DNA from 3 places in the Mycobacterium sp. NGS27 genome. Region 3 is predicted to be linked to each of the others. Evidence: predicted binding sites of a transcription regulator. Region 3 holds the regulator's gene; each other region holds the start of a gene.
What was found. Region 3 encodes LexA, which represses DNA repair genes until DNA is damaged. Its sites were predicted from a motif close to CGAACANNTGTTCG; they were not measured.
Positions count from the first base shown of each region.

Region 1 (10,027 bases), on a different contig from region 3:
GCCAGGCGGGGTCGCCGAGCCTCTGGTGGCGGAGTTCGCCGAGGCGCTGCGGCAACTCGGCGCCGAAGTGCAGACCGGTGTGTTCGGCGCGAACATGCAAGTCGAATTGGTGAACGACGGCCCGGTCACGGTTCTGCTGGAGCTCTGAAATCAACTCGGCGGGTACCGTGGAAAGGTCGGCTTCAGCTCCGAGTCGCCGGGAGGGGCAACCATGAACACGACACCCGAATTCGGGTCGCTCCGTTCCGACGACGACACCTGGGACATCGTCAGCAGCGTCGGATATACCGCGCTGCTGGTGGCGGGATGGCGTGCGCTGCATGCCGTGAGCCCGCAGCCATTGGTGCGGGACGAATACGCGAAAGTGTTCATCGAAGCGTCGCGGGACCCGTATTTGGCGGGGGTGCTTGCCAATCCGGGTACCACCGACGACGAGACGGCGTTTCCCCGCCTGTACGGCGTTCAGACCCGCTTCTTCGACGACTTCTTCGACACCGCGGGTGCGGCGGGCATCCGGCAGGCGGTGATCGTGGCCGCCGGGCTGGATTCGCGGGCGTATCGGCTTGCGTGGCCAGATGGCACAAGGGTCTTCGAGGTCGATCTTCCGAAGGTCCTGGAATTCAAGGGTCGGGTCCTCGCAGAACACGGCGCTAACCCTAAGGCCCACCGGATCGAGGTCGGCGCCGATTTGCGCACCGACTGGTCGCGGCCCTTGGAAGCGGCCGGGTTCGACGTGGAGAGTCCGAGCGCCTGGTCGGTGGAAGGGGTGCTGCCCTACCTGACCGACGAGGCACAACACGCGCTCTTCACCCGGATCAGCGGGCTCAGCGCACCCGGCAGCCGGATCGCCATCGGTGCGCTGGGATCGCGACTCGACCACGACCAGCTCAACGCTTTGGAGACGAATCACCCAGGGGTCAATATGTCGGGCAACGTGGACTTTTCGGCGCTGACATACGAACCGCGGTCGGATCCGGCGGAGTGGCTCACGGCCCATGCGTGGGCCGTCGAACCCGTGCGCAACACGCTCGATCTGCAAGCCGGGTACGGCATGACGCCGCCGGAGGTCGATGTGAAGATCGACAGTTTCATGCGGTCGCAATACATCACGGCGACCAGTTGACGGGCTAGGGCTTCAGCAGAATCTTCACATCGTCGCCGGATCGTGACTCCGCGGTGGCGTAGCCCTTGGCCGCTTCGTCCAAAGGCATTGCGGTGGTGAAGATGCCGTCGACGTCGAGGCGGCCCGACTGCAGTAGCGGAATCAATTCCGGCCACGTGCGCTGCACCGGCGCAGTGGTGAATCGCATCGTCGTGCTGCGGATCAGGCAGCCCAGCGCGTTGAGCGGGAACGGATTCATGTCGTGCACACCGACGACCGAGACGGTGCCGCCGGGCCGTACCGCGTTGAGCGCCTCGGTCAGGGAGGCATTTGTGGCGACGGCGTCGATGACCGCGTCCGCGCCACGGCCACCGGTGGCGGCGAGAATGGCCTCGAGCGCCGGGGCTTTCAGGGGTGTCGCACCCCATTTGGCGGCGCGCTCCAGCCGGCCATCGACCTGGTCGACGGCGAAAACCGTTGCCGCGCCGTGGAACAGCGCGCTGCGCAGTGAGCACAGGCCAACCGCGCCCAGGCCGATCACGGCCACTGTGCCGCCGAATGGGATATCGGCCCGCTGCGCCGCGGCCCAGCCGGTGGCCAGGTTGTCGGTGAGCAGCAGCGCCTGCTCGGTGCTGATTCCCTCGGGCATCTTGCGCAGCTGGAAATCCGCGGCGGGCACCGCGAGCAGGTCGGCCTGCGCGCCGCCGAGCACACCGCCGCCGAAGATCTGGAAGCCGGAGTGGCACATCACCGGATCGCGGGTCGCGCATCCGGCGCATGCGCCGCAGCCGGTCACCGACGACACCAGGACCTCGTCGCCGACTTTGACGTTGCGCACTTCCGGCCCGGCTTCGACGACGGTGCCGATGGCTTCGTGGCCGAGCGCGATCGGGTCGGGCATCGGAAAGTCGGCCTCGTAGAAGTGCAGGTCGGATCCGCAGATACCGGCGGCGGTCACCGCGACGACCGCCCCATTGGGTCCGGGCAGGGCCGGATCGGCGCGGGTGTCGACCCGGACGTTGCGCGGCCCATCGACGACTACAGTCCGCATTTCGGTTTGCTCACTTCCCTTGTCGCGCTGAATCTTTCGTTCGCACTACGAACTGTGACCAATCGGGCTCGCGCACCGCGGACCAGTATTCGTTGAGACGCCATGGGCTCACGGTGTGGATCTCCCCGTCGGCATTCTTGAAATACGAGTGCTTGACGGCCGGATGTGACCACACCATCTTCTTGATCTGCGTCTGGGTCCGCCGGTGCCACTCGGTGGCGGCTTCCGGCTTGGGTTCGAGGGAATGCACGTTGGTTTCGGCCAGTCGCGCCAGGCACTGGTCGACATAGCGCATCTGCAGTTCGGACTGGAAGATGAGGCTGCCGCCGTGGGCCAGGTGTGTTCCCGGCCCGTAGACGATGAAGAAGTTCGGGAATTCCGGGACGGTGATCCCGAGGTAGGCATACGGCCTGCTCCCCCACATCTCGTGCAGGTCGGTGCCGTTTCGTCCGGTGACTTTCAGCGGCCACAGCACGTCGGTGTGCCGAAACCCGGTGGCATACACGATGACGTCGACGTCATGGGTCACGCCGTCAACGGTGGCGATGCCCTGCGGCGTGATCTTCTCGATGGCCGTGCGCACCAAATCGACATTGTCGCGCTGCAGCGTTTGTAGCCAGCTGCCGTTGTCCTGCAGCGTTCGTTTGCCGCACGCGGGATAGTCGGGCATCACCTTGGCCAACAGGTCGGCATCTTCGGTGACCTGGCTGGTGATCCATCGCGAAAACATCAGGTGCGCGGCGGCATTGATGTCGCTGACGGCGTGATCCTGGTCGGCGTAGCCGGGGTCCCCTTCGGCGGCGTCCAGACCTTTGTCCGAGCCGGGCCACAGCACCAGGAAGCGGTACCACCTGCCATAGAACGGAAGGTGGCGCATCGCCCAGCGCACACCGTCGGCGACCTCGTCGTGATACATCGGGTTGGGAAACATCCACTGCGCGGTCCGCTGGAACACCGTGAGGTGCTCGACCTCATCGGCGATCGCCGGAGCGATTTGGAAACCACTGGCGCCCGCGCCGACAAGTGCGACCCGCTTGCCTTTCAGGTCTACCGAATGATCCCAGGCAGCCGAGTGAAAAGCCGGTCCCTGGAAGGTGTCGGCTCCGTCAAAACCGGGAAGGTTGGGACGGTTCAGTTGGCCCACCGCGGTGATGAGCGCGCGGGCCTGCACGACGGTCGTTTGGCCGTCGGCAGAGCGCAGCGAAACACTCCACGTACCGGCGTCGTCGTTCCATTCGGCAGCGAGAACCTCGGTGCGCCAACGCATGTGCCCAGCCAGGCCGTGTTTGTCGATGACCTTGGTGAAATAGTCCTGCAGCTCGTATTGCTCGGCGAAGAAGTGCGTCCAGTCGTTGTTGGGTTCGAAGCTGTAGCAGTAGAAGTGGTTGGCCACATCCACCCGTGCGCCGGGATACGTGTTCTCCCACCAAGTTCCGCCGGGGCCCGCGTTCTTCTCCACGATGGTGAAGGGAATGTTGGCCTGCTTGAGACGGACGCCGGCCAGGATGCCGGATTCGCCACACCCGACGACCAGGACCGGAAGCTCAGCGGCGCGCTCGGGCGGCAACGCGACGGGGCGCCGCAGGTCGACGCCGCCCAGGTCCAGCTCTTCGATGACCAGCGACAGATAGTCGTCCGGAACGTGCTCGCACGCCGCCCAATCCATCATTTCCCTGATGAGTTCGGGGCTCAGCGGCTGCGGTTCGGGGCAACCGCGGTCCCGGTACTCGACGATGGCCGATAGGGCCTCGCTGCGGGCCCGCGCCTTGTCCTCCTCCGACATGAACCCCTGGACCTCGTTGAGGAAGATGCCCATTTGCTTGAAGTCGCGGATGAACCGTGGGTCGCCGGTGATATGGACAAGCGAGAGCAACAGCGTGGGGATGCTGACATCCTCGAGCGCGGCGGCGATCTCGGCGGTGGATGTGGTGAAGGGATCGCCGGCGTAACGGCTGCGCATCTGATCCTCTCGGTGGCTTGTACCCAATTACGCTACGCATCGTTTCGTAATTGGCAGCACTACGCTACCCGCTGGCGCGGCAGCGGATCAAGGGATCCGACGCTACGGGCCGTCGTCGTCCTCGTCCGCCAATAGCTTTTCGGGGTGGTGGAAGGTGTTCACACGGGGCTGACCGCGGTCGAGGTGTGCGGGTGGGATCCATTCGGTGTCGCCGTTCGCGCGTTGTCGGGTGGTCCAGCCCTTCTCGAGCAGCCGGTGGTGGGGCCCGCAGGCCATGGCGAGTTGGTCGATGTCGGTGCGGTACGTCCTGGCCCAATCTTCGACATGGTGAATCTCGCAGTTATAGCCGGAGACGTCGCAGCCGGGATGCGTACAGCCACGGTCCTTGGCGTACAGAACAATTCGTTGCCCCGGCGACGCGAGGCGCTTGGTGTGATACAGCGCTAACGCCTTGCCCTTGTCGAAGATCGCCAGATAGTGATGTGCGTGGCGGGCCAGCCGGATGACGTCGGACATCGGCAGGGTGGTGCCACCGCCGGTCAAACCCTTTCCGGCCGCGGCTTCGAGCTCGGCGAGGGTGGTGGTCACGATGATGCTGGCCGGTAAGCCGTTGTGCTGACCGAGGTTTCCGCTGGCGAGGACGGCGCGTAGGGCGGCGTTGAGGCCGTCGTGGTTGCGCTGCCCGGTGCTGCGGGTGTCGCGCTGAATCGCATCTACCGAGGGGGTGCCGTCGACGACGGGTGTGTCGCCGCCGGGGTTGCACATGCCGGGCGCGGCCAGCTTGGCCAGCACCGCCTCCCAACTGGCGCGTGCCTCCGGCGTCAGCCATCCACTCAGGCGCGACATGCCGTCGGCCTGTTGATTGCCGAGCACCACACCCCGCATCCGGGCCCGGTCTTCATCGGTGTAGCTGCCGTCGGGGTTGAGGCAATCCATCAGGCGCCGGGCGAGTTTGGCGAGCTGATCGGGGCGGAATTCGGTGGCCTTGACCGCCAGCTGCTTTTCGGCATGCACACAAGTCTCGAGGTCGACGGACTCGGGCACCTGGTGGAAGAACCGCCGGATCACCGACACGTGGTCGGCACCGATTGCCCCGTCGCGCTGGGCCGCCGCGGTCGCGGGCAACACCGGAGCCAACGGCTCCCCGGTCAACGCCCGGCGCGGACCCAGATCCGCCGCCTCGGCGATGCGCCGTCCGGCCTCGGCGCGAGTGATGTGCAGCCGGTCGGCCAACACCCAGGACAGCTTGCCGCCGAACTCCGCTGAATCCCCTTGCTCACCAAGCTGATTGATGAGCCGATGACTCGGCGTCTGCAGTTTGCGTACCACGCATTCGAATTTCCCCAAGAGAGCCAGGCGTTCCGGGTTGGTCAGCGCCTCATAGCAATGCTCCCGCAAGCGGGAGGCCACAGTGCACAACGCATCAACGTCGCCCTGGATCTGCTCACGGTCCACGAAAGTCACGCGCGCCGCCTCTGAATCACTTTCCAACTTATCGAACGCATGTTCGAATACTACGTTCGCCCGCCGACAGAATCCGCCCAGATGAGAACACCGGGACATAAGTGGCACAAGTGATTTCAGCCCCGGCCACCGCGCCAGCCCTCGTCGGCCTGCCGCCTCTTGCGCTGCCGAGAACAATGGGTCCAAGCGGCCACCGCGCTGCGGCGCGGTTCCCTGGGATGGATCAAGAGGTGGGTGAGCGCCATGGCCTCGTTGCTCATGGCCTGCGGCGGGTTCCTCCTCGCCGTCTTGTGGATGGACTTGATTTTCGACGTTCAAGTTCTTCGATACCGGAAGGCCACGGCCGAACTCCCCGAGGCCGTGCTGGCTTCCCTCGCGGCGTACTACCACCGCGCGGCCACGACGTCTCGGCCGATGAACCGTTTGATCGTGCTCGTGATGCTCGCCCTGTTGGGCACGCTGGTGGTGCAGGCGGCCCGCGGATGCGATCCGGGCTGGCTGCTGGTGACCTCTGCCCCGCTAGCGGGCATCCCGATCATGTTGGCCTTGACGCACACGGTCCCGGATGCGGTGCGACTCGGGCATCGCGCCGACAGTCCGTCCGAGCAGACGCGGCTGGCTCGCTCGGTCTGCCGGGACCATCTGCTCTGCGCCGCCTCCATGCTCGTGTTCCTCATCCTGTGGGTGGCGAACAGCATCGCGGCCTGACGGCAGTGACGGGTCGTAGTAATCACATCCAAATCAGGACCCGCTGGCCACGTCAGTGAGCTCCGTACTAAACTAGAACACGTTTCAATTCGGCGAGCTCCCAGGAGTTGTAATGCACACCCCTATCTGCGACGAACTCGGCATCGAGTTCCCGATTTTCGCCTTCACCCACTGCCGCGACGTCGTCGTGGCGGTCAGCAAGGCCGGGGGGTTCGGCGTGCTCGGAGCGGTCGGCTTCACGCCCGAGCAGCTGGAGATCGAGCTGAAGTGGATCGACGAGAACATCGGCGACCACCCCTATGGCGTCGACATCGTGATCCCGAACAAATACGAGGGCATGGACTCCCACCTGTCCGCGGAGGAGCTGGCCGACACGCTGCGCAAGATGGTGCCGCAAGAGCACCTCGACTTCGGCAAGAAGATCCTCGCCGACCACGGCGTGCCGGTCGAGGACAGCGACGGCGACACCCTACAACTGCTCGGTTGGACCGAGGCCACGGCCACGCCCCAGGTCGAGGTCGCGCTCAAGCACCCCAAGGTCAAGATGATCGCCAACGCCCTCGGCACCCCGCCGGCGGAAATGATCAAGCACATTCACGAGGCCGGACTCAAGGTGGCGGCGCTGTGCGGTTCGCCGTCGCAGGCTCGCAAGCATGCCGACGCGGGTGTCGACATCATCATCGCCCAGGGTGGCGAGGCCGGTGGGCACTGCGGCGAGGTCGGTTCGATCGTGCTGTGGCCCCAGGTCGTCAAGGAGGTCGCGCCGGTTCCGGTGCTGGCCGCCGGCGGCATCGGCAGCGGTGAGCAGATCGCGGCCGCGCTGGCGCTCGGCGCACAAGGTGCCTGGACCGGCTCGCAATGGCTGATGGTCGAGGAGTCCTCGAACACCCCGGTTCAGCAGGAGGCCTACGTCAAGGCGGGAAGCCGCGACACCGTGCGAAGCCGCTCGTTCACCGGTAAGCCCGCGCGCATGCTGCGCAACGACTGGACCGAGGCATGGGAGGCGCCCGAAAACCCGAAGCCGCTAGGAATGCCGTTGCAGTACATGGTGTCCGGCATGGCCGTGCGGGCAACCAACCGCTACCCCAACGAGTCCGTCGACGTGGCGTTCAACCCGGTTGGTCAAGTGGTCGGGCAGTTCACCAAGGTGGAGAAGACCTCAACGGTCATCGAACGCTGGGTGCAGGAGTACCTGGAAGCCACCAACCGGCTCGACGAGCTCAACGAGGCCGCCTCCGTTTAACGCGAAGGGCTCGCGCCTAGACGTCGTCGACTTCGTCGTGGCCGGTGAACGCTTCCTTTGTGCGGTCCAGCGCGTACGTTCCGATGTCGATCGAGTTCCGGACGATGCCGCTGGCGCCGCCGGCGACGTCGCCGCGGAGGATGTCGCTGGCGTGTTCGACGATGTCGGACGCTTTCTCGACGGCGTTGGTCGCGATGTCCCTCGCCGCGTCGACTGCATCTCTGGGATTGAAGGCCATCTGGAATCTCCTTTGTCGCAGGACGGTTGCTACGACTCTAGACGGGGCCGGGCGCCGTTTCTCGTCGGCATTGCGTCTCAGTAATGCACCAGCGTGCGCCAGTAATCTTCGGGAATCTCGGCCCCGGAGCGCATTATTCGGGCCAGCCCGACGGCCATCGCAATGCCCAGCAGCCCAAGCCAAAGCCCGGTCACTGCGATGACGACCCACAGCACGGCGGTGACTGCGGGCCAGGGTGAGAGCACGGCGAGCACGGGGGCGAAGAAAAACCCGGCGCCGATGTACCACGCCGACCCGGCGCGATCGGAGGCCAGCACGAAACGCAGCCAGCGCGGCACGACCAGTTGGCCCGGCTCACTACGGTTCATGGCTGCACCAAGTTATCCGCTGGGCGGGAAAAATCCTGCCCCGGTGAACCATCCGGGCTGCCACCCCTGATCTCCCAGGCACAGCATGGGGAGTCCGTCCGGCGTCTGCGCCGCAGCCTGCGAGCCCGGGCATTTCGCGCCGGTCTGCTGGACTCCGTAGAGGGGGTAGGAAATCACCCAGTATCCGGTGGTCGCTGCGGGGAACTGATTCGGAGGCGGGAAATGACAGGCCTCGGCCTGGCCGCTGGTGCCGCGCCCGAAGATGAAGCGCTCGTAGTTGTCGCATGGCGCGCCCAGCGAAGCCTGGTAGTTCATCCCCGGTACGTCGCCGTCGTAACCGGCGGCCGCGCACGGGGCCAAGCCGATGGTGATGCCCGCTATCGAAGCGGCGCTCAGCAGTTCCCGAATCATGTCCTACCCCGCCTGTCGTCGCCGGTGACCTGCACCAAAGCATATCGGTCCGACAGTCGGCCACAAGACCGATTCGGCGTGCGACCGCGATCGCCGGGCGTGGACCCACCGCTAGGCGGCGAACCGCCGGTGAAGAACACGTTCCAATTCGCACCCGGCGATCTTGCGTCAATGCTTCACAACCAAGGTGTGGCAGTGGTTTCCTTGCACAAAGACGACTAGACCACTTCGTCATCGAGGAGCGGGCAATGCCAACCGTCGAGCCAACCGCCAAGCCGGTCCCCAATCTGCCCCCCGGGTTCGACTTCACCGACCCGGACATCCACGCCGAGCGACTGCCCGTGGAAGAACTGGCAGAGCTGCGCCGGACCGCGCCGATCTGGTGGAACGAACAGCCCAACGGCGTGGGCGGCTTCGATGACGGCGGCTTCTGGGTGGTGTCCAAGCACAAGGACGTCAAAGAGATTTCGCGGCGCAGCGACGTGTTCTCCAGCCTGGAGAACACCGCGCTGCCCCGCTACAAAGAGGGCACCGTGCAAGAGCAGCGCGATACCGGCAAGTTCGTGCTGCTCAACATGGACGCCCCGCAGCACACCCACCTGCGCAAGATCATCTCCCGCGGTTTCACCCCGCGCGCCGTCGAGCGGCTACGCGACGACCTGAACGAGCGCGCCCGGAAGATCGTCGAAAATGCGGCTGCCGCGGGCGCGGGCGACTTCGTCGAGCAGGTTTCCTGCGAGCTGCCGTTGCAGGCCATCGCCGGTTTGCTCGGAGTGCCCCAGGAAGACCGCATGAAGCTCTTTCACTGGTCGAATGAAATGGTGGGCGACCAGGATCCCGAGTTCGCGCGCAACGACGCGATGGGCGCCTCGGTCGAATTGATCACCTACGCCATGCAGATGGCCGCCGACCGGGCGAAGAATCCCGGCGAAGACATCGTCACCAAGTTGGTCGAGGCCGACGTCGACGGGCACAAGCTGTCCGACGACGAGTTCGGTTTCTTCGTCATCCTGCTGGCCGTGGCCGGCAACGAGACCACCCGCAACTCGATCACCCAGGGCATGATGGCCTTCACCGACTTCCCCGATCAGTGGGAGCTCTACAAGCGCGAGCGTCCGGTCACGACGGCCGACGAGATCGTCCGCTGGGCCACCCCGGTCACTTCGTTCCAGCGGACCGCCCTGCAAGATTACGAGCTGTCCGGCGTTCAGATCAAAAAGGGTCAGCGCGTCGTAATGGTCTACCGCTCCGCCAATTTCGATGAGGAAGTGTTCGACGACCCGTTCACCTTCAACATCCTGCGTGATCCCAACCCCCACGTGGGGTTCGGCGGCACCGGCGCGCACTACTGCATCGGGGCCAACCTGGCGCGGATGACCATCGACCTGATGTTCAACGCGATCGCCGATGCCATGCCCGATCTGGAATCGGTCGGCAAGCCCGAACGCCTCCGATCGGGCTGGCTCAACGGAATCAAGCACT
Region 1 covers NZ_JCALDT010000001.1:884,350-894,376, forward strand. The annotation lists gene dtd (D-aminoacyl-tRNA deacylase) at 1-148, shown strand, start outside; gene AC5Y30_RS03945 (class I SAM-dependent methyltransferase) at 212-1,123, shown strand; gene AC5Y30_RS03950 (alcohol dehydrogenase catalytic domain-containing protein) at 1,128-2,153, opposite strand; gene AC5Y30_RS03955 (flavin-containing monooxygenase) at 2,164-4,113, opposite strand; gene AC5Y30_RS03960 (HNH endonuclease signature motif containing protein) at 4,216-5,577, opposite strand; gene AC5Y30_RS03965 (hypothetical protein) at 5,821-6,285, shown strand; gene AC5Y30_RS03970 (nitronate monooxygenase) at 6,398-7,528, shown strand; gene AC5Y30_RS03975 (Rv1893 family protein) at 7,545-7,766, opposite strand; gene AC5Y30_RS03980 (hypothetical protein) at 7,844-8,134, opposite strand; gene AC5Y30_RS03985 (hypothetical protein) at 8,147-8,545, opposite strand; gene AC5Y30_RS03990 (cytochrome P450) at 8,794-10,027, shown strand, end outside.
Region 1: AC5Y30_RS03960 (HNH endonuclease signature motif containing protein) is a predicted target of LexA. The motif match lies at 5,610-5,623, and genes of this name have one in related genera.

Region 2 (10,027 bases), on a different contig from region 3:
CGTTGCCGCCGGCCAGCTTCTGCATCTGCTGCACGAAATCCATGACGTCCCAACCGGCCGAGATCACCACCGAGCGCTGGACGGCGGACTCCAGCCGCTTGACCGTGGTGGGGCTGGACAGCGTCTGGCCGGAGATGACCCGGTGGGCCAGCGAGGCCATCACCACCTGCTGGCGCACCACCCGGTCCAGGTCTCCGCGCGGCAGTTCGTGGCGCTGACGCACGAAGCTGAGCGCCTCGGGGCCGCTGAGTCGTTGCTGGCCGGCCGGGAAGTCGGCACCCGAAAGCGGTTCGAACACCGGCTCTTTGAGGCACACGTCGACGCCGCCGAGGGCGTCGGTGATCAGTGAGAAGCCGAGCAGGCCGATCTCGGCGTAGTGGTCGACGGTGACGCCGGTGAGGTCGGCGACCGTCTTGATCAGCGCCTCGCGACCGGCCTCGGTGCCCTGCGCGGCGGCCTCGGTGGGGGAGGCGCCGGCCTTGACCAGGGCGGTGCGCTTGGCCTCCCGGGTCTGGCCGTAAACGCCGTTGATCTTGGTCTTGCCCAGCCCCGGGGCGGCGACGTAGGAGTCGCGCGGGATCGAGATCGCGGTGGCCGACTTCCCGTTGTTGGGGATGCGGATCAGGATGATCGTGTCGGTGTTGGTGGCTTCCTCGTCGCCGGCTTTCAGCGTGTCCAGTTCCTCCTGCGACAAGGGATTGCCGTGCGCGTCGGTGCGGCTGTCCATGCCGACCAGCAGGATGTCGATCGCGCCGTCGTCGCCACCCTTGCCTAACGAGGGCGCGGACATGTGAAAGATCCCGTCTTCGAAGGACCGGACGTTGCTCCACGCGATCCCGGTGCCGACGACGACCGCGAGCGTCAGCGCGGTGGCAATCACACGAACCACACGTTGCACAGGCATCCCACTACATTACTTGCGACACAGTGGCTTCACTGGTAGCCAGCGCCCGCGCGCCCCGGGCTTGGTTCCAGCCTTCTCGGGCCATGCCAGACTGAAAACCATGTCAGGCAGGATTGTGATCGCCGGTGCCGGTGGCCAGCTGGGCGGCTATTTGACCTCGCTGACCGCGAGTCAGGGCCGTGACGCGCTGGCGCTGACGTCGTCGCAGTGGGACATCACCGACCCCGCGGCGGCCGAGCGGATCGTGCGGCGTCGGGACGTGGTGATCAACTGCGCGGCCTACACCGACGTCGATGGCGCGGAAACCGACGAGGCGGGCGCGTTCGCGGTCAACGAAGCCGGACCCGCGCACATCGCCCGCGCCTGCGCGCGGGCCGGCGCGCAGCTGGTCCACGTCTCCACCGACTACGTGTTCAACGGCGACTTCGGCGGCGCACCGCCGCGGCCCTACGAGCCCACCGATCAGACCGCGCCGCAGAGTGTGTACGCACGCAGCAAGGCCGCGGGGGAGCGGGCCGTGCTCGCGGCGCTGCCGGAGGCGGTCGTGGTCCGCACCGCCTGGGTCTATACCGGCGGCACGGGCAAGGACTTCGTCGCCGTCATGCGCCGGCTGGCCGCCGGCGACGGCCCGGTGGACGTGGTCGACGACCAGACCGGCTCGCCGACCTACGTCGGCGACCTGGCCGCCGCGCTGCTGCAGATCGTCGACGATCGCACGCCCGGCCCGATCCTGCACGCCGCCAACGAGGGCGCCTGCTCGCGGTTCGAGCAGGCCCGCGCGGTCTTCGAGGAATGCGGCGCCGACCCGGAGCGGGTGCGGCCCGTCACCACCGATCACTTCCCCCGCCCCGCACCCCGGCCCGTCTACTCCGCGTTGTCGAGCGGCCAGTCCGTCGCGGCGGGGATGCGGCCGCTGCGGCCTTGGCGCCCCGCGCTTGCCGCGGCGCTGGCCGCCGCCGATAACGGGGCCGCCGCCGATCGACCGTTACCCTCTACGCGTGACTGACGTCCTGCCGGTCGTGACCGTGACCTACTCGCCGGGTCCGCACCTGGAACGCTTCCTGGCTTCCCTGTCGCTGGCCACGGAGCGAGAGGTGTGCGTGCTGCTGGCCGACAACGGCTCCACCGACGGCACCCCGGAGGCGGCCGTCGACCGCTATCCCAACGTGCGGCTGTTCCACACCGGCGCCAACCTCGGCTACGGGACCGCGGTGAATCGCGCCGTGGCGCAACTGGATCCCGAGGACGACTGGGTGATCGTCGCCAACCCGGACGTGCAGTGGGGCCCGGGCAGCATCGACGAACTGCTGGAGGCCGCGTCGCGCTGGCCGCGCGCCGGCGCGCTGGGCCCGTTGGTCCGCGAGCCGGACGGATCGGTGTATCCGTCGGCGCGGCACCTGCCCAGCCTGATCCGCGGCGGCATGCACGCGGTGGTCGGGCCGTTGTGGAAGAGCAACCCGTGGTCGGCGGCGTACCGCCAGGAGCGGCTGGAGCCCAGCGAGCGCCCGGTGGGCTGGCTGTCGGGGTCGTGCCTGCTGGTGCGGCGGTCGGCGTTCGGCCAGATCGGCGGGTTCGACGAGCGCTACTTCATGTATATGGAGGACGTCGACCTGGGCGACCGCCTCGGCAAGGCCGGCTGGCTGTCGGTGTATGTGCCGTCGGCGGAGGTGCTGCATCACAAGGGCCACTCCACCGGCTCGGACCCAGCCAGCCACCTGGCCGCGCACCACAGGAGCACGTACATGTTTCTGGCCGACCGGCATTCCGGTTGGTTGCGCGCTCCGCTGCGCTGGACGCTGCGCGCCTCGCTGATGGTGCGGTCGCGCCTGATGGTGCGCAGTGCGTTGCGCGCGTCCGGGCGGCGGAAACTCCTAGAAGGGCGACACTGAGGTGGGAACTCCAGACGTCGATGTGGTGATCCTGGTCGGCGGCAAGGGCACCCGGCTGCGGCCGCTGACCCTGTCGGCGCCCAAGCCGATGCTGCCCACCGCGGGACTGCCGTTCCTCACGCACCTGCTCTCGCGGGTCGCGGCGGCCGGCATCGACCACGTCATCCTGAGCACCTCGTATCAGGCGGCGGTGTTCGAGGCCGAGTTCGGTGACGGCTCCAAGCTGGGTCTGCAGATCGAGTACGTCACCGAGGAGCGGCCCTTGGGCACCGGCGGCGGCATCGCCAACGTCGCCGGCCACCTGCGGCACGACACCGCGATGGTGTTCAACGGCGACGTGCTCTCCGGAGCCGACCTGGGCCAGATGCTCGACTTTCACTCGGCTCAGGACGCCGACGTCACGCTGCACCTGGTCCGGGTGGGCGACCCGCGCGCGTTCGGCTGCGTGACCACCGAGGAGGGCCGGGTGACCGCGTTCCTGGAGAAGACCCAGGACCCGCCGACCGACCAGATCAACGCCGGGTGCTACGTCTTCTCGCGCGCGGTGATCGACCGGATTCCGCGGGGCCGTGAGGTCTCGGTGGAACGCGAGGTATTCCCCGCGCTGCTGTCGGATCCCGACGTGAAGGTCTGCGGCTACGTCGACGCCAGCTATTGGCGAGACATGGGTACGCCGGAGGACTTCGTCCGCGGCTCGGCGGATCTGGTGCGCGGCATCGCGCCGTCGCCGGCGCTGCACGGCCACCGCGGCGAGCAGTTGGTGCACGACGGCGCGGCGGTGTCGCCGGGCGCGGTGCTGATCGGCGGCACGGTCGTCGGGCGGGGAGCCGAGATCGGCCCCGGCGTCCGGCTGGACGGCGCCGTGATCTTCGACGGCGTCAAGGTCGAGGCGGGCAGCGTGATCGAGCGTTCGATCATCGGCTTCGGCGCGCGCATCGGCCCGCGGGCGCTGGTCCGCGACGGCGTGATCGGCGACGGCGCCGACATCGGGGCGCGCTGCGAGTTGTTGCGCGGCGCCCGGGTGTGGCCCGGCGTGTCGATTCCCGACGGCGGGATCCGCTACTCGTCCGACGTCTAGGCGGCGCCTCACCCCGCCGAGCGTCACGCCAGCGTGGCGTTCGACCCCGGCGGCCACGCTAGCGTGACGTTCGCGTGGCCCGGGCGACCAAGTAGGCGAGCGCGTAGTCCGTCCCGTCGGGCAGCGCGTCGGCGGGCCACCACCGCAAGTCGTCGGACTCGTCGCTGATCGCGATCTGCGCGCCGGCCAGGGCGTGCGCGACGAACTGCAGATCCAGATGGCGGGTCGGCACGCCCAGCGAGCAGGTCACCGGGTGCACGTGCAGCGCGGCCAGGCGGGGTTCGATGCGCAGCGTGTCGATCCCGGACTCCTCGGCGGCCTCGCGCAGGGCGGCGGCGAGGACGTCGGCGTCGTCATCGTCGCAGTGGCCGCCCAGCTGCACCCATCGGCCGAGGCGGGGATGCAACGTCAGCAGCACCTTGCTGCCGGAGTGGTCGAGAACCAGCGTCGAGGCGGTCACGTGCCCCGGCACGCATTCGCGCCGACACGCATCGCTGCGGGCGTGCACGAACGCCAACACCGCGTGGCGCAACGAATCCTGGGCCGGGTCGGGTGGCTCCCAATCCGACAGCATCGCGATCGCCGACTCCCGAACGCTCATCGCACCCCGCCGATCCCGCAACGACACCCTGGGCCCAGTATCACTTGCGGATCAGCAGATCACCGGGGTCCGGGACATCGCGCGGCCCGGCCGGTTCGGCGGCATAGCCGATGGCGATGGCGCCCAACGGCTCCCAGTCGGCGGGCAGCCCGAGCTCGGCGCGCACCAGGTCGGCGGCGAAGATCGTCGAGCCGATCCAGCAGCTGCCCAGCCCGCGCACGGCGAGTGCGACCAGCAGGGCCTGCACGGCCGCGCCGACCGCAACCGTGAACATGGTGTGCTCGGCGGCGGTGCGGGCGGCGTCGGGATAAGAGTGGGCGCCGTCGGGCACCAGGATCGGGATGACGACTTCCGGCGCGTCGTAGAGGATCTGGCCGCGCGCCACCCGCCGGTCGATCGAGTCGGCGGGCCGGCCGTCACCGGCGAGGTCCGCGCGCCACTTGTCCTTCATGCGATCCAGTAGCCGGGTCCGGGTGGCCGGGGTCTGTAGCCAGACGAACCGCACCGGGCGGGTGTGGTGGGGCGCCGGCGCGGTCAGCGCCTCGGCGACGGCGGCTTCCAACAAATCCGCCGGCACCGGCTCGGCGCTGAACCGGCGCACCGATCGCCGTAGCAGCTGCGCCTCGCGGCGGCCCGCCTCGAGGGCTTCGGCGGTGCCGAGCCAGAACAGGTCTTCGGTGCCCGGCCGCAACAACTGCCGCGCGGTCGAGCCGTCGTCGGTCACGGACATGCCCCGCACCACCGCCACCGGCATCGCGGTCAGTTTGCCCTTGACCAGATCGGCGGCGGCGGCGACCTCGTCCGCCACCGCCACCTCGGTGACCAGCAGCTCGTTGCCGTGCTGGTCGACGGCCCCCGAATAGCCGTGCAGCACAGCCAGACCCGCCGCGCCCACGGCCGCGTCGGTCTGGCCGTTGCGCCAGGCGCGGCCCATCGTGTCGGTGATGACCACGGCGACGTCGACCCCGAGGCGCCGGCGCAGCGCGGCCCGCAGCGCCGCGGCGCTGCCGTCCGGGTCGACCGGCAGCAGCGCCAGTTCGTCGCGCCCGACGTTGGATCCGTCCACGCCCGCGGCGGCCTGCACCAGGCCGATCCGGTTCTCGGTGATCAGGGTTCGGCCCTTGCGGGCCAGCACTCGGACGGCTTCGTCGTCGACCAGTTTGCGCCTCAACCGATCGCGCTGTTCGGGATCCTGCGGCGCCGGCACCAGCCGGCCCTCGCACTTGGACACCGCCTTGCTGGTGACGACGACGATGTCGCCGTCGCGCAGCCACGGGGCCGCCGCGGCGACGGCCGCGCCAAGATCGTCGCCGGGCCGGAATTCGGGCAGCCCGGCGACGGGCAGGATTTCGATGGCGGCGGCGGCGCCGTGCTCGCCGGCGGTCGTCATGGCGTCACCCCCGCCAGGTCGAGCCCGGCCCTGACCATCTCGGCCGTCGCCTTCGGGTCGGTCATCACCAGCGGCACCGAGCGCACCTCGACGGCGTCGATGTCGGCGCGATCGTCTTCGCTCACCAGCCAGCCGTCCAGGATGCCGGTGTCGCGGCGCGCGCCGTAGTGCCGGGCGACCGCCTCGGCGGTGGAGTCGACCCCGATCACCGACAGGCAGGCATCGGCCATGCCGCGCAAAGGCTTTCCACCGATGATCGGCGAGTAGCCGACGATCGGGGCGCGTGCGGCGCGCAACGCGCCGCGAATGCCGGGCACGGCCAGGATGGCGCCGACGCTCACCACCGGGTTGGACGGCGCCAGCAGGATGACGTCCGCGTCCGCGATGGCCGCTGTGGCATCGATTGTGGCGGCCGCCTTTTCGGCGCCCACGAAGGCGAAGCTGTGCGTGGGCACCTGGGCCCGGTACCGCACCCACCACTCCTGGAAGTGAATGGCCCGCCGGCTGCCGTCGTCGGGATCGGTTATCACGACGTGGGTCTCGCACCGGTCGTCGCTGGCGGGCAACAGCCGCGCGCCGGGCTGCCAGCGGTCGCACAGCGCGGTGGTGATCTGCGACAGGGGGTAGCCGGCGTTGAGCATCTGGGTGCGCACCAGGTGGGTACCCAGGTCGCGGTCGCCGAGCCCGAACCAATCCGGCTGCACCCCGTAGCGCGCCAATTCCTCTTTGGCGTGCCAGGTTTCGTTTCGGTGCCCCCACCCTCGCTCCGGATCTACACCTCCACCTAAGGTGTACATGCAGGTGTCCAAATCGGGGCAGATTCGCAGTCCGTGTATCCAGGCGTCATCGCCAATGTTGACGATCGCCGTCAGCTCGTGACTGTCGGCCTCCGTGTCCGGGCGCCGTTGCGGTTGAAACTGACCGAGCCCGAACAACTGTTGAACCCCCAGCAGGAAGCGGGCGCCGCCAACCCCACCGACCAGAACGGTGACCTTCACATTGCACGACAGTACTGCCCGGCGGCGGCGCTGTGGTGGGCCCACCGGGGGTGCCTCAAAGTTGCGGTTCCCCACCGGTTGTGGGCAACTCCTGAGGAAGTTGAGGGCACTGTGATCGACACGCCGAAGGCCCAAAACAACAGAAACGCCGAAATTCGATCACGAGATGGTATGGAAATGCGCCGAAGTGCTTGACCCGGCAGGTCAACCCGTGTCTAATCACAACAGTGTCATTTCCCGGTTGGCCGGCCGACTCCGGTGTCGCAGACCGAGATTCGATCACTTGTTCGAATTGTCTGTACATCAGAACAGTGGGAAACCAATCACTCTCTCTCAATCAAGCTGAGGAGGCGGACGACCGTATGTCTTACGAAACTTTTCAAGGCGCCATGGCGAGCACGCCGCACACCGACATCGACCCGGCACTGGACCGCCCCGCTCGGCCGCATCTGACCGTGGTTCCTGATGCGCCAATCGCATTCGAGCCCGAGCCCATGCCGGAGCCGGCCGCCGACCAATGGCAGGACCGCGCGCTGTGCGCCCAGACCGACCCCGAGGCCTTCTTCCCGGAGAAGGGTGGCTCCACCCGCGAGGCCAAGAAGATCTGCCTGGGGTGCGAGGTGCGTCATGAGTGCCTCGAGTACGCCCTCGAGCACGACGAGCGCTTCGGCATCTGGGGCGGTTTGTCCGAACGCGAGCGCCGCCGCCTCAAGCGCGGCATCATCTGACGCACGCTGATCGCAACGCGCGCTGAGCGTTAAGCCGCCAGCACTCACGCGCAAGCAGCAGTTATTCGTCGTCGATCGTCGGATCGATGACCGACGGCTCGACGTCGAGGTAGATCGCGACCTGGGCCACCAGGATTTCGTGCAGCAGGTCGCCGAGTTCGACGGTGTCTTTGGCCCGTCGCTCAATTGGCTTGCGGAACAACACAATTCGCGCCCGCGTGGAGTTGCCGCGGATGTCGACGCCGGCCGGGATCAACCGCGCCAGCGGGATCGGCCCGTCGGCGATCACCTCGGGTGGCCACTGCACACTGTCGGGATCCTTGGCCGAGATGCGCGGAATCTCGTCGACGGCCACGTCGAGTTCGGCCAGCCGATCCTGCCAGCTTCGCTCGATGGGTTCGTAGGCCTCCAGCACGGCCATGTCGAACCGCTCGGCGCGGCTGCGCCACCCCGGCACGGACGGGGGCAACAGCGGGCCGCGCATATCGCGGCCCCTGCGGAAGAGTCGGTGGGTCCCGGTCCGGCGCGGAGCCGGTCCGCCGGAGAACCGATCTCTTCGCGGGGAGCTGCGCGAATCACCCACGCGCCGATGGTAACGGTTGCACATCGAGGGCCGGCCGGTTGCGCGTGTCCGGCGCTTCGGCGACGTTTGCGCACGATAGCCTTTCGATCGTGAACGTTCCCCGTCGCTGTTGCCGGCCCGGGTGCCCGCACTACGCCGTGGCAACCCTGACGTTCGTCTACTCGGACTCGACGGCGGTCGTCGGTCCGTTGGCGACCGCGCGGGAACCGCATTCCTGGGATTTGTGCGTCAACCACGCCGGCCGGATCACCGCGCCCCGCGGGTGGGAGCTGGTGCGCCATGCCGGACCCCTCCTTTCGGAGCCCGCCCACCCCGACGAGGACGACCTGGTCGCCCTGGCCGACGCGGTGCGCGAGGGCGGCGATCGCGGCGCGCCCTACGCGGCGACCCCCGCGAACGGCTTCTCCGACGCGCACATCCATCACGGCGGATCTCAGGCCACCGCGCCCAGTAGCAGCCTGCTGGCACCGCCCGAGCATCGCTCCGGACGGCGCCGCGGACATCTGCGCGTGCTGCCCGATCCCAGCGACTAGCCCTGACGGTGGTGACCTCAGTTCTCCGTAGCCCGATAGGCTGACGCCAAGAGTTCACGTCGTCAGGAGTCCCGCATGTCTCGGCCCGCCGCGACTGTCCACCGTGTCGTCAAGGCATACGACGTGCGTGGGCTAGTCGGCGAAGAGCTCGACCAGTCGCTGGTCACCGATCTCGGCGCAGCGTTCGCCAAACTCATGCGCGGCGAGGGCGCCCGCCAGGTCGTCATCGGCCACGACATGCGGGACAGTTCGCCCGCGCTGGCGGCGGCGTTCGCCGCCGGGGTGCGGAGCCAGGGACTGGACGTGGTGCGCATCGGCCTGGCGTCCACCGATCAGCTCTACTTCGCCTCCGGACTGCTGGACTGCCCGGGCGCCATGTTCACCGCAAGCCACAACCCGGCGGCCTACAACGGCATCAAGCTGTGCCGTGCGGGGGCCAAACCGGTGGGCGCCGAGACCGGGCTGCGGCTGGTCGCCGACGACGTGATCGCCGGCGTCGACGCCTACGACGGGCAACCGGGAGACGCGAGCGATCGCGACGTGCTGGCCGACTACGGACAGTTCCTGCGGTCGCTGGTGGACACCTCCGGGCTGCGCCCGCTACGGGTGGCCGTGGACGCCGGCAACGGCATGGCCGGCCTCACCACGCCCGCCGTGCTCGGCCCGATCGGCTCGATCACGTTGGAGCCGTTGTACTTCGAGCTCGACGGCTCGTTTCCCAATCACGAGGCCAACCCGCTCGACCCCGCCAACCTGGAGGACCTGCGGGCGTTCGTGCGCGAGACCGGCGCCGACATCGGCCTGGCCTTCGACGGCGACGCCGATCGCTGCTTCGTCGTCGACGAACGCGGCAACCCCGTGTCGCCGTCGACCGTGACCAGCCTGGTGGCCGCCCGTGAGTTGAGCCGGGAGATCGGCGCGACGATCATCCACAACGTGATCACCTCGCGCGCGGTGCCCGAACTGGTCGCCGAGCGCGGCGGCACCCCGCTGCGGTCGCGGGTGGGGCACTCCTATATCAAGGCGTTGATGGCCGACACCGGCGCGATCTTCGGCGGCGAACATTCGGCGCACTACTACTTCCGCGACTTCTGGGGTGCCGACTCGGGGATGCTGGCCGCGCTGTACGTGCTGGCCGCCCTCGGCGAGCAGGACCGCCCGCTGTCGGAGTTGACCGCGGACTACCAGCGCTACGAATCGTCGGGCGAAATCAACTTCACCGTCGCCGACGCCGGGCAGTGCACGGAAGCGGTGCTCAAGTCGTTCGGCGCCCGGATTCACTCCCTCGATCATGTGGACGGGGTGACGGCCGACCTGGGCGAC
Region 2 covers NZ_JCALDT010000007.1:87,724-97,750, reverse strand. The annotation lists gene AC5Y30_RS19525 (LCP family protein) at 1-904, opposite strand, end outside; gene rfbD (dTDP-4-dehydrorhamnose reductase) at 1,005-1,910, shown strand; gene AC5Y30_RS19515 (glycosyltransferase family 2 protein) at 1,903-2,793, shown strand; gene manB (mannose-1-phosphate guanylyltransferase) at 2,795-3,871, shown strand; gene AC5Y30_RS19505 (NUDIX domain-containing protein) at 3,930-4,472, opposite strand; gene AC5Y30_RS19500 (coenzyme F420-0:L-glutamate ligase) at 4,513-5,862, opposite strand; gene cofD (2-phospho-L-lactate transferase) at 5,859-6,860, opposite strand; gene AC5Y30_RS19490 (WhiB family transcriptional regulator) at 7,250-7,588, shown strand; gene AC5Y30_RS19485 (metallopeptidase family protein) at 7,650-8,072, opposite strand; gene AC5Y30_RS19480 (DUF3499 domain-containing protein) at 8,261-8,704, shown strand; gene AC5Y30_RS19475 (phosphomannomutase/phosphoglucomutase) at 8,780-10,027, shown strand, end outside.
Region 2: cofD (2-phospho-L-lactate transferase) is a predicted target of LexA. The motif match lies at 7,137-7,150, and genes of this name have one in related genera.

Region 3 (10,027 bases):
GCATCCGATGGGCGAGCCGCCCACGCCTGCCGGGTATCCCAGCACGGTGACGCGGCTGCCCGGCGGAGGAGTCACTCCCAGTGTCAGCGCCAGGCCGGCCCGGGACTCGACGGGAGCGCCGGCCTCGTTGCTGACCCGCGCGATCGCGTAGTCGGCGTGCGGGTCCTTGCTCGCCGTCCAGCGTGGATCGAGGTAGACCGCGTCGGCCTTCCACACATCGGCCGGACCGGGTGCGGCGTCGCCGGCGAAACCGGGAACGAAGGTGATCAGCGAGGCTCCGGCCAGGCAATGCGCGGCGGTCATCATCAGGTTGCCGCCCGTCGAATGCACCACCGAACCGGTGCACACGTGCAGCGGGCCACCGTCGATGAAAATCGCCCCGATGCGCCGATCCGGCTCGACCGGACCCGCGATGGCCTTCTGCTCGGGCTGGCTGAGCCGCTGCACCGGCCCGCCGACGCGCGGGGCGGACACCGGAGCACCCGAAACATGCTCGACGGGACGGTGACACGACGTCAACGACGTCGCCACCCCCACCACCGAGCAGAGCATCAGGATCCGAATGCGCATCGCCTTCATCATGCCTGACCGGTCGGCGGCAGGCCGACTCCCACACATGACGGTGCGCCAACGGGCGTGCGGGCGACCCCCAGGATGTGGTTTGCGGATTACGAGTGAGAATTGTCGCGTTCCAGCTAAGAGCGTGAACGCGAAGTTCGCTGATAGATGTTGGTGCCGCCCGATTCGGGGGACACTCGGTAGGGCACCCTGGAGAGAACTTCGAGAGGAGGCGATCGGAGATGGCTCACCATCAGGAGCCGGATGATCAGTACCAGCCAGGCCAGGCCGGAATGTACGAACTCGAGTTCCCGGCGCCGCAGTTGTCGACGTCCGACGGCCGCGGCCCCGTGCTGGTGCACGCCCTGGAGGGCTTTTCCGACGCCGGTCATGCCATCAAGCTCGCCGCCGCGCATCTGAAAGCGGTGCTGGACACCGAGCTGGTCGCATCCTTTGCGATCGATGAACTGCTGGACTACCGCTCGCGGCGGCCATTGATGACCTTCAAGACCGATCACTTCACCCACTACGAGGACCCCGAGCTGAGCCTGTACGCGATGCGCGACACGGTCGGCACGCCGTTCCTGCTGCTGGCCGGCATGGAACCGGATCTCAAGTGGGAGCGGTTCATCACCGCGGTGCGGCTGCTGGCCGAGCGCCTCGGCGTGCGCCAGACCATCGGCCTGGGCACGGTCCCGATGGCGGTGCCGCACACCCGGCCCACCACGATGACCGCACACTCGAACAACCCGGAGTTGATCGCCAATTTCCAGCCGTGGATCTCCGAGATCCAGGTCCCGGGCAGCGCGTCCAACCTGCTGGAATACCGGATGGGCCAGCACGGTCATGAGGTCGTCGGCTATACCGTGCATGTCCCCCACTACCTCACGCAGACCGACTACCCGGCCGCCGCGCAGGCTTTGCTCGAGCAGGTCGCCAAGACCGCGTCGCTGGAGCTGCCTCTGACCGCGTTAACCGAAGCGGCCGAGGTGATTCGGGCGAAGATCGACGAGCAGGTGGAAGCTAGCGCGGAGGTCGCCCAAGTGGTGGCCGCGCTGGAGCGCCAGTACGATGCCTTCATCGACGCTCAGGAGAACAGATCGTTACTAGCTCGCGACGAGGATCTGCCTAGCGGCGATGAGCTAGGCGCAGAGTTCGAGCGATTTCTGGCCCAGCAGGCGGAGAAGAAGTACGACGACGACGACAAGCCCTGACCCACTCACGTGACGCCCTAGCCGGACCGCCCTCAGCCCGGCCCGACACCAAGGTTGGCGATATGACCGAGCGGAAGCGCAAACCTACGCTCCGCCCGGTGCGTGAAGTGACCGCACCCAAACTCGAGTTCCGCACCATCCACGGTTACAAGCGGGCCTACCGCATCGCCGGTTCCGGGCCGGCGATACTGCTGATCCACGGCATCGGCGACAATTCCACCACCTGGAATACCGTGCAGGCCAAGCTCGCCCAGCGTTTCACGGTGATCGCGCCCGATCTGCTCGGCCACGGGCAATCCGACAAGCCGCGCGCCGACTACTCGATCGCGGCGTATGCGAACGGGATGCGTGACCTGCTCAGCGTGCTCGACATCGAGCGGGTCACCATCGTCGGTCACTCGCTGGGTGGCGGTGTGGCTATGCAATTCGCCTACCAATTCCCGCATCTGGTGGAACGGCTGATCCTGGTCGGCGCCGGAGGCGTGACCAAGGACGTCAACTTCGTGCTGCGCTGGGCCTCGCTGCCGATGGGCAGCGAGGCGATCGCCCTGCTGCGCTTGCCGCTGGTGCTGCCGGCGGTCCAGATGATGGGACGTGTCCTGGGTGTGGCGCTGGGCAGCACCGGGCTGGGCCGCGATCTGCCCAACGTGCTGCGCATCCTCGACGACCTGCCCGAGCCGACGGCGTCGGCGGCTTTCAGCCGGACGCTGCGCGCGGTGGTGGATTGGCGCGGGCAGATCGTCACCATGCTGGACCGATGTTATTTGACCGAAGCCATCCCGGTGCAGATCATCTGGGGCACAAGGGATGTGGTGGTTCCCGTTCGGCACGCTTGGATGGCGCATGCCGCGATGCCGGGCTCCCGCCTCGAAATCTTCGAAGGCTCCGGGCATTTTCCCTTCCACGACGACCCGGCCCGCTTCATCGACGTCGTCGAGCGCTTCATCGATTCCACCGATCCCGCCGAGTACGACCAGGCCAGTCTTCGCGAACTGCTCCGCACCGGCGGCGGCGAGCAGGCCGTCTCCGGTTCCGCTCCCACGCGTGTCGCCGTGCTGAACGCCATGGGCTCCGACGAACGCAGCGCCACCTGATCGCCTCGATCGGTGCGGCCCGACGCGGCGCCGTAAAGTCGGCTCATGGGGATCGGCGTGACGGTGCTGCGGGTGTTCACCGATGCGGACGGCCACTTCGGTAATCCGCTGGGCGTGGTGGACGCCGCCCAGGTCGAGCCCGAGCACCGACAGCGGCTGGCAGCCCAATTGGGCTACAGCGAGACGGTTTTCGTGGACATCCCGGCCCCCGGCTCCGCCAGCGCGCACGCCACCATCTACACGCCGCGAACCGAACTGCCGTTCGCCGGCCACCCGACCGTCGGCGCGACATGGTGGCTGCGCGAGAACGGTTCGCCGATCAACACCCTGCGGGTGCGGGCCGGGATCTTGCAGGTGGGTTACGACGGCGACCGCGCCAGCATCAACGCCCGCGCGGAATGGGCGCCCGACTTCGCCCTGCACGAATTCCCCTCAGCCGACCAGGTTCTCGCGGCCGATGAGGCGGACTATCCCGACGACACCGCGCACTACCTGTGGGCCTGGACCGACCGGGCGGCCGGATGGCTGCGGGCGCGCATGTTCGCCGCCAACCTCGGTGTGGCCGAGGACGAGGCGACCGGGTCGGCGGCGATGCGGATCACCGACTACCTGAGCCAGAGCCTGCGGATCACCCAGGGCAAGGGCTCCGTGATCGACACCAGGTGGAGCGCCGAGGGCTGGGTGCGGGTGACCGGGCGGGTCGTCAATGACGGTGTGCGACAGATCGATTGACGACGGCCTAACTCGGACCTCAGCGCTGCCGGTGTAACACCGCCCCGAGGTGGTCCTGCAGCGGTTGCCCGACCGCGCCCATCTGCACCGTGTAGGAGAGTTCGTCGCCGTCGATGCGGAATGAACGGCCGAGCGCGGTCACCTCCTTGGCGCTGGGTGTCAGCCCCACCGACGTGGTCGACATCTGCATTTCGATGAGGTCACCGGTGACCGAGTAGGTGCCGACCTCGATTTCGGTGATGCCGCTGGGATGCGCCAGCACCAATTCGATGTGACCTGGTTGCGGCACCCGAATATAGCCGGTTTCGGCGTGCAACGGCTTCCCGTCGGCAACCGCCCTGGTTTTCTGTCCGTAGACGAGAAACGGCTTACCGACGTGGGCGAACACGACTTCTTCGAGATAGTCGAAGGGCGGGATCGTCGGGTATTTACCCGCACCCTGGCCGGACCAGGTCCCAAGGAGCGGGGCAAGCGCCGCGAGGTCGGGGTGCAAGTCCGTGGGCATGAAAGCGAGCCTAGCCCGGCGAGGTTGCGGGCAATCGGAGCCCGGCCCCGGTGTCAGCCCCGAGCTGCCACTCTGCGGTGATCCCGCATTGCCTGGATCTCGCGTTCGAAATCGTCCGCGGACTCGAACGACCGATAGACGGAGGCGAACCGCAAGTAGGCCACCTCGTCCAGGTCGCGTAGCGGCCCCAGAATGGCCAACCCGACCTCGTGACTGGGGATCTCCGGTGAGCCCGCCGCGCGCACGGTGTCTTCGACCTGCTGGGCCAGCAGGTTGAGCGCATCGTCATCGACCTGTCGCCCCTGGCAGGCCCGACGGACGCCGCTGACGACCTTCTCCCTGCTGAACGGCTCCGTGACGCCGCTGCGCTTGACCACCGCCAGGACCGCGGTCTCCACCGTGGTGAAACGCCGTCCGCACTCGGGACAGGATCGGCGACGCCGAATGGCCTGGCCTTCATCGGTTTCGCGGGAGTCGATCACCCGCGAGTCGGGATGGCGGCAGAACGGACAGTGCATGACCGCTCCTTCGTCGCGCCGACAAGATACCGCAGGACCTTGAGCGTACCCGCGCGCTGACCTGCACGGCTAACACATCCGTTTCGGCGCAACGCCACTCAGCCGACCGGAGCGATGAGGGTTTGGCCCGCCAGCAGGTTGGGCGAGTGTAGATCGTTGAGCTCGCGGATGCGATCGGCGACCTGGGGTGCCGGCGCGCCGGGCGCCACGCGGTGCGCGAAATCCTGGAGCGACTCCCCCGCGTCCACGCGGACGACGGCGAGCCGGTCGGGAACCTGGGTCGCCGAGTTCGTGGAGTCGCCGTTGAGCACCTGGCCGACGTTCGCGACGAGACCCAGCCACAGCGTGACCGCGCCGGCGGCCAGTGCCAGCCCGATGGTCGACGCCCAGGTGGTGGCGCGCCTGCGGTGCGGAGCGACGGACATTGCCACCCCGGTGCCGTAGTAGCGCGTGGCGGCGCCCGCGGGCCGCGACGGCGCGGGCCGGCGGGACCGGGCCAGCCCGTCCCGTCCGTAGCGAGGCCCCAGGACGGGTCCATTGATCGGGCGCCGAAGACTGCTGGTACGCGGCGCGGGCGTGTGGATGACTGTCATCTTCGTTCCTCCGGTCAACTAGCTCTCGCTCGTGTGTTCGACACTAATCGCTTGTATGTTCGAAACCGAACATTTGAGCGAAGCGTGTCGCACGAGCAAACGCTAGATCACACCACCGACAAGTTCGTCGGCCTCTACCACTGTCACGAGCACTCAAATACCCGATATCCCGAAGAGTTACACATCTGTAATTCGTCCGGCTTCGCGCTTGTTTTGCGCCGACGCGAACCGCCGCGACACGCCACTCGAACACATGTTTGATTCTTGTCCTCGGTGCGGCTACATTCGGTGCCATGGGCGACAGCAACGACGTTTCATCGGCCGGTCCCGAGGGTCGGCTGCACTCCGTGGATTCCTCGCTGACCGAACGGCAGCGCACCATTCTGAATGTCATCCGCGCCTCGGTCACCAGCCGCGGCTACCCGCCGAGCATCCGGGAGATCGGCGATGCCGTCGGTCTGACGTCGACGTCATCGGTGGCGCACCAGCTTCGCACCCTGGAGCGCAAGGGTTACCTGCGCCGCGACCCCAACCGCCCGCGGGCCGTCGACGTCCGCGGGGCCGACGACGACGTGGCGGCCCCCACCACCGAAGTGGCCGGTTCGGACGCCCTACCGGAACCCACGTTCGTCCCGGTGCTCGGGCGCATCGCGGCCGGCGGACCCATCCTGGCCGAAGAGGCCGTCGAAGACGTCTTTCCCCTGCCGCGCGAATTGGTCGGTGAGGGCACGCTTTTCCTGCTCAAGGTCGTCGGTGATTCGATGGTCGATGCCGCGATCTGCGACGGCGACTGGGTGGTGGTCCGTCAGCAGAACGTCGCCGACAACGGTGACATCGTCGCGGCGATGCTCGACGGCGAGGCCACGGTCAAGACGTTCAAACGCGCCGGCGGTCAGGTGTGGCTGATGCCGCACAACCCGGCGTTCGATCCCATCCCGGGCAACGACGCCAGCGTGCTGGGCAAGGTCGTCACCGTCATCCGCAAGGTCTGACGCGCGCCCGGCCTCGGTCAGTCAGCCCGGGTGAAGCCGTTGGCCTGAGCGACTTCTTCGCTCGACAACCAGAGCTCGGCGAGCGTGTCCTGATACAGGTCGCTACCCGGCATGTAGTACAAGCCGTAGCGAGCGCTGGCCTTGACGGGGTATCCGTCGGGCGCCTGGTACGGATCATCGAGCGGCAGGTGGATCGTGGGTCGCCCGTCCGGGGCCGCCAGGCCGTTTTCCGAGGCGTCATCGGCGGCGTGCCGACCGCTTCGCGCCGGAGGCCCGGCCGCGACCGCATCGGCGACCGCGGCGGCTCCCACCGCCGTGTCCGTCATGTCGGCCTCCGTCGCGGTGTCCGCTTCGGGTTCGACGTCCGGTTCCGGCGCCGCGAGGTCGAGGTATTCGTCTTCTGGCTCAGCGGTTTCCAGGAGGCCTTCCGCCGCGTCGCCCTCCGGCGGGATGCCGGAAACGGCGACGTCGGGGTACTCGTCTTCCGGATACGCCTCCTGCGGATAACCCGCATCGGGGCCGTCGGCGTCGACGTAGGCGGCGTCGTCCGCCGCCTCGGGCTCGGCGACCTCGGGGACGCCGTCGGTGTAGTCGGCGTAGTCGGCCCCCGCCTCGGCATACTCGTCCTCCGACAGCATCTCCGCGGAGACGACCGGGATCGAGTCGGTATCGACGGCGTCGGGGTCTTCCTCCTCGTGGAACCGATAGTCGCTATCGGCAGGAGCCTGACGTTGCCAGCTGACCCGCCCGGCGTCCGGTTCCGGCTCCGGTTGATGCGTCGCGCCGAGCCCGAACGGGTCGGCGCCGACGTCGGCATCGTCGTGGCCCCAGCGCTCGTCGGCGTCGTAGCCGAGGTTCCCCCCGCGACCGGGCGCGTAGGCCGCCGCCTCCTCGTGCGCAGGCCGGCGCCGCCCACCGAACAGCACCCACGCCATCAGCACGAGCAGCGCCAGCACCGGAATGGCGACCACCAGCCACCACCAGTGCCAGGAGGACTTCTTCGGGTGCGCCGGCAGGGCCGAATTGCTCGGCTGGTCCTGACCCGACACCTGCAGCCCGGACAGCAGCGGCGCCAGGTTGGACGGATCGGTGCTGAACGTGTTCTTCGCCCGGTTCCACGAAATCTTGCCGCCGGTGAACTGCTGGGAGATCACGTCGCCGTTGACGGCCTGGTCGCCGACCGGGGCGCCGAGCTTGCCCGCCGGAGCGCGCAGTTTGTCCCACGCCACCTTCATCGCCCCACGCACGACGAAGGCGCCGTGGTCGGGCGTCCAGAAGATGACCGGCTTGTCGGCAGCGGAGAAGGTGGCGACGCGGCTGGCACGCCCGATGTTGCCGTCGGTTTCGTTGGCGGTCGGGAATCCCAGGTCGCTGCCGACCGGTCCCCCCAGCGACTCGTATTTGGCCAGGATGTCGCTCTCGACCGCATTCGCGCCGGTGGCCGGGGTGAAGAACACCTTGCCGCCGGCAAAGTTCTGGGCGATTCCGTCGCCGCCGATCGGATACTGCCCGCCCTGCTTGGCGCCCAGGGGTCCGGTGGGACCGCCCGCCGCGCGCCAGGCGGTGTTGATCGCCGCGGTGGGATCGATCGCCACCTGCAGGCCCTTGAGTTGGTCGGCCAGCGCCGGCGGTTCGGTGGTGAACTGCTTGGTCTGCCTGTTCCACGAGACCTGGCCGCCGCTGAATTTCTGTGAGGACACCTCGCTGCTGTAGGTCTCGTCGCCGACCGGCACACCGAGCACCCCGCCCGAGCTGCCCAGCTTGTCCCAGGCGGCGTTCAGGGCGCCGCGCACCACGTGTGCGCCGTGCTCGGGCGTCCAGAAGATCACCGGCTTGTCGCTGGCGGAGAAGGTGATCACCCGGCTGTCCGGACCGGCGAGACCCGGAACTTCGTCGATCGCCGGGAAGCCCAGATCGCTGCCGGCCGGCCCGCCCAGCGACTCGTACTTGTCCAGGACAGGCCCGTAGGCGAATCTGGCCCCGGTGGCCGGGGTGAAGAACATCTTGCCGCCGTCGAAGTCCAGGGCGAAACCGTCCCCGACGGGGTACACGTCGCCCTTGCGGGCGCCCAATGGCGAGGTGTCGCCGCCGGCCTTGTCCCACGCGGCCATGATCGCCGCCTCGGCGTCGCCTATCGGACTCGCTACCGCGGTGGGGGCCAACAAGACCGCGGCCAGCGCCGTGGTCGTCAAGCTGACCAGCGCGCTTCCGATCAGCCTGCGCATGTGACCTCTCTGCACCTTCACCAAGCCTCCCAGCCGGCGGACATGGCTCTTTTAGCGGCGATGCCCTTATCTGCATAACCGGCGAGCGGGCGGTACTCGCGCCGGAAATGGACCCGCGCACGATCAGCCTTATCGTCGGGCTCGCATAACTTTGCTCCAAGCAACAAGAAATGCGAAGTCAAATCACGAATTTTACAAAAACGGATACCACACCGATGTCGAAATGATGCCTGCCCATGGCCCAATCGCGATCCGCCGTGCCACCGTTCGCGCGGTGTAGCGGATATCGCACGGGAGGGCGGCGGGAACGCACGATCGAGCGACGACGCCGGACTGCCGACTCGCACACCAGAATTGCGCGGCGCGCCTGAGCCGACGGCGCGATCGCGGGGCTGACTATGCGCGATGCCGCGGTCGGCGCACCGGAAACACATGCGCCGACGGTACGTGAGCCGGTGGTGCATTCACGGTCCGCCCCCCACACCCGCACCACGCGCATCGGTCGGTTTGTCGCTCACGGCAATAGGACCGTGCGAGACAACTCCCGAATGTCGGTCGCGTCCAGCGATTCGCGGATATTGCTGCCCCGATATCGCCCGCGGGTGGGAGGCCGCTATCCAGAAAACGAAACGCTAGACGCCGAGGCTGCGTCCGATGATTTCCTTCATGATCTCGGTCGTGCCGCCGTAGATCGTTTGCACCCGGGCGTCCAAAAAGGCACGGGCAACCGGATATTCACGCATGTAGCCGTAACCGCCGTGCAGTTGCAGGCAGCGGTCGATCAGCTGCACCTGCTTTTCGGTGCAGTACCACTTGGCCATTGCGGCCTGCTCCGCCGTCAGCTTGTGATCCAGGTGCAGGCGGACGAACTCGTCGACCATCATGCGGACCACGGTCGCCTCCGTCGCCAGCTCGGCCAGCACGAAGCGGCTGTTCTGGAAGCTGCCGATCGGCTTGCCAAATGCCTTGCGCTCCTTGGTGTATTGCAGGGTCTGCTCGAGCACCTGCTCCATGGCCGCGGCGGCCATGATGGCGATCGAGATGCGTTCCTGCGGCAGATTCTGCATGAGGTAGATGAATCCCATGCCCTCCTTGCCCAGCAGGTTTTCGGCCGGCACGTGCACGTCGGTGAACGACAGCTCGGCGGTGTCCTGGGCGTCGAGCCCGATCTTGTCCAAGTGGCGCCCGCGCTCGAAGCCCTCCATGCCACGCTCGACGGCGAGCAGCGAGAAACCCTGAGAGCCCTTTTCCGGGTCGGTCTGCGCGACCACGAGCACCAGGTCGGAGTTGATTCCGTTGGTGATGAACGTCTTTGAGCCGTTGAGCACGTAGTGGTCGCCCTGCTTGACGGCACGGGTCTTGATGCCCTGCAGGTCGCTACCCGTTCCCGGCTCGGTCATCGCGATCGCCGTAATCAGCTCTCCGGTGCAGAATTTCGGCAGCCAGCGCTGCTTCTGCTCTTCGGTGGCCAACGCCAACAGGTATGGCGCGACGATGTCGTTGTGCAGGCCGAATCCGATGCCGCTGTAGCGGCCGGCGGTGGTCTCCTCGGTGATGATCGCGTTGTACCGGAAGTCGGGGTTGCCGCCGCCGCCG
Region 3 covers NZ_JCALDT010000005.1:177,914-187,940, reverse strand. The annotation lists gene AC5Y30_RS15270 (trypsin-like serine peptidase) at 1-582, opposite strand, end outside; gene AC5Y30_RS15265 (proteasome assembly chaperone family protein) at 801-1,772, shown strand; gene AC5Y30_RS15260 (alpha/beta fold hydrolase) at 1,835-2,866, shown strand; gene AC5Y30_RS15255 (PhzF family phenazine biosynthesis protein) at 2,912-3,598, shown strand; gene AC5Y30_RS15250 (peroxynitrite isomerase) at 3,618-4,103, opposite strand; gene nrdR (transcriptional regulator NrdR) at 4,157-4,621, opposite strand; gene AC5Y30_RS15240 (LysM peptidoglycan-binding domain-containing protein) at 4,720-5,214, opposite strand; gene lexA (transcriptional repressor LexA) at 5,508-6,206, shown strand; gene AC5Y30_RS15230 (LGFP repeat-containing protein) at 6,224-8,431, opposite strand; gene AC5Y30_RS15225 (acyl-CoA dehydrogenase family protein) at 9,064-10,027, opposite strand, start outside.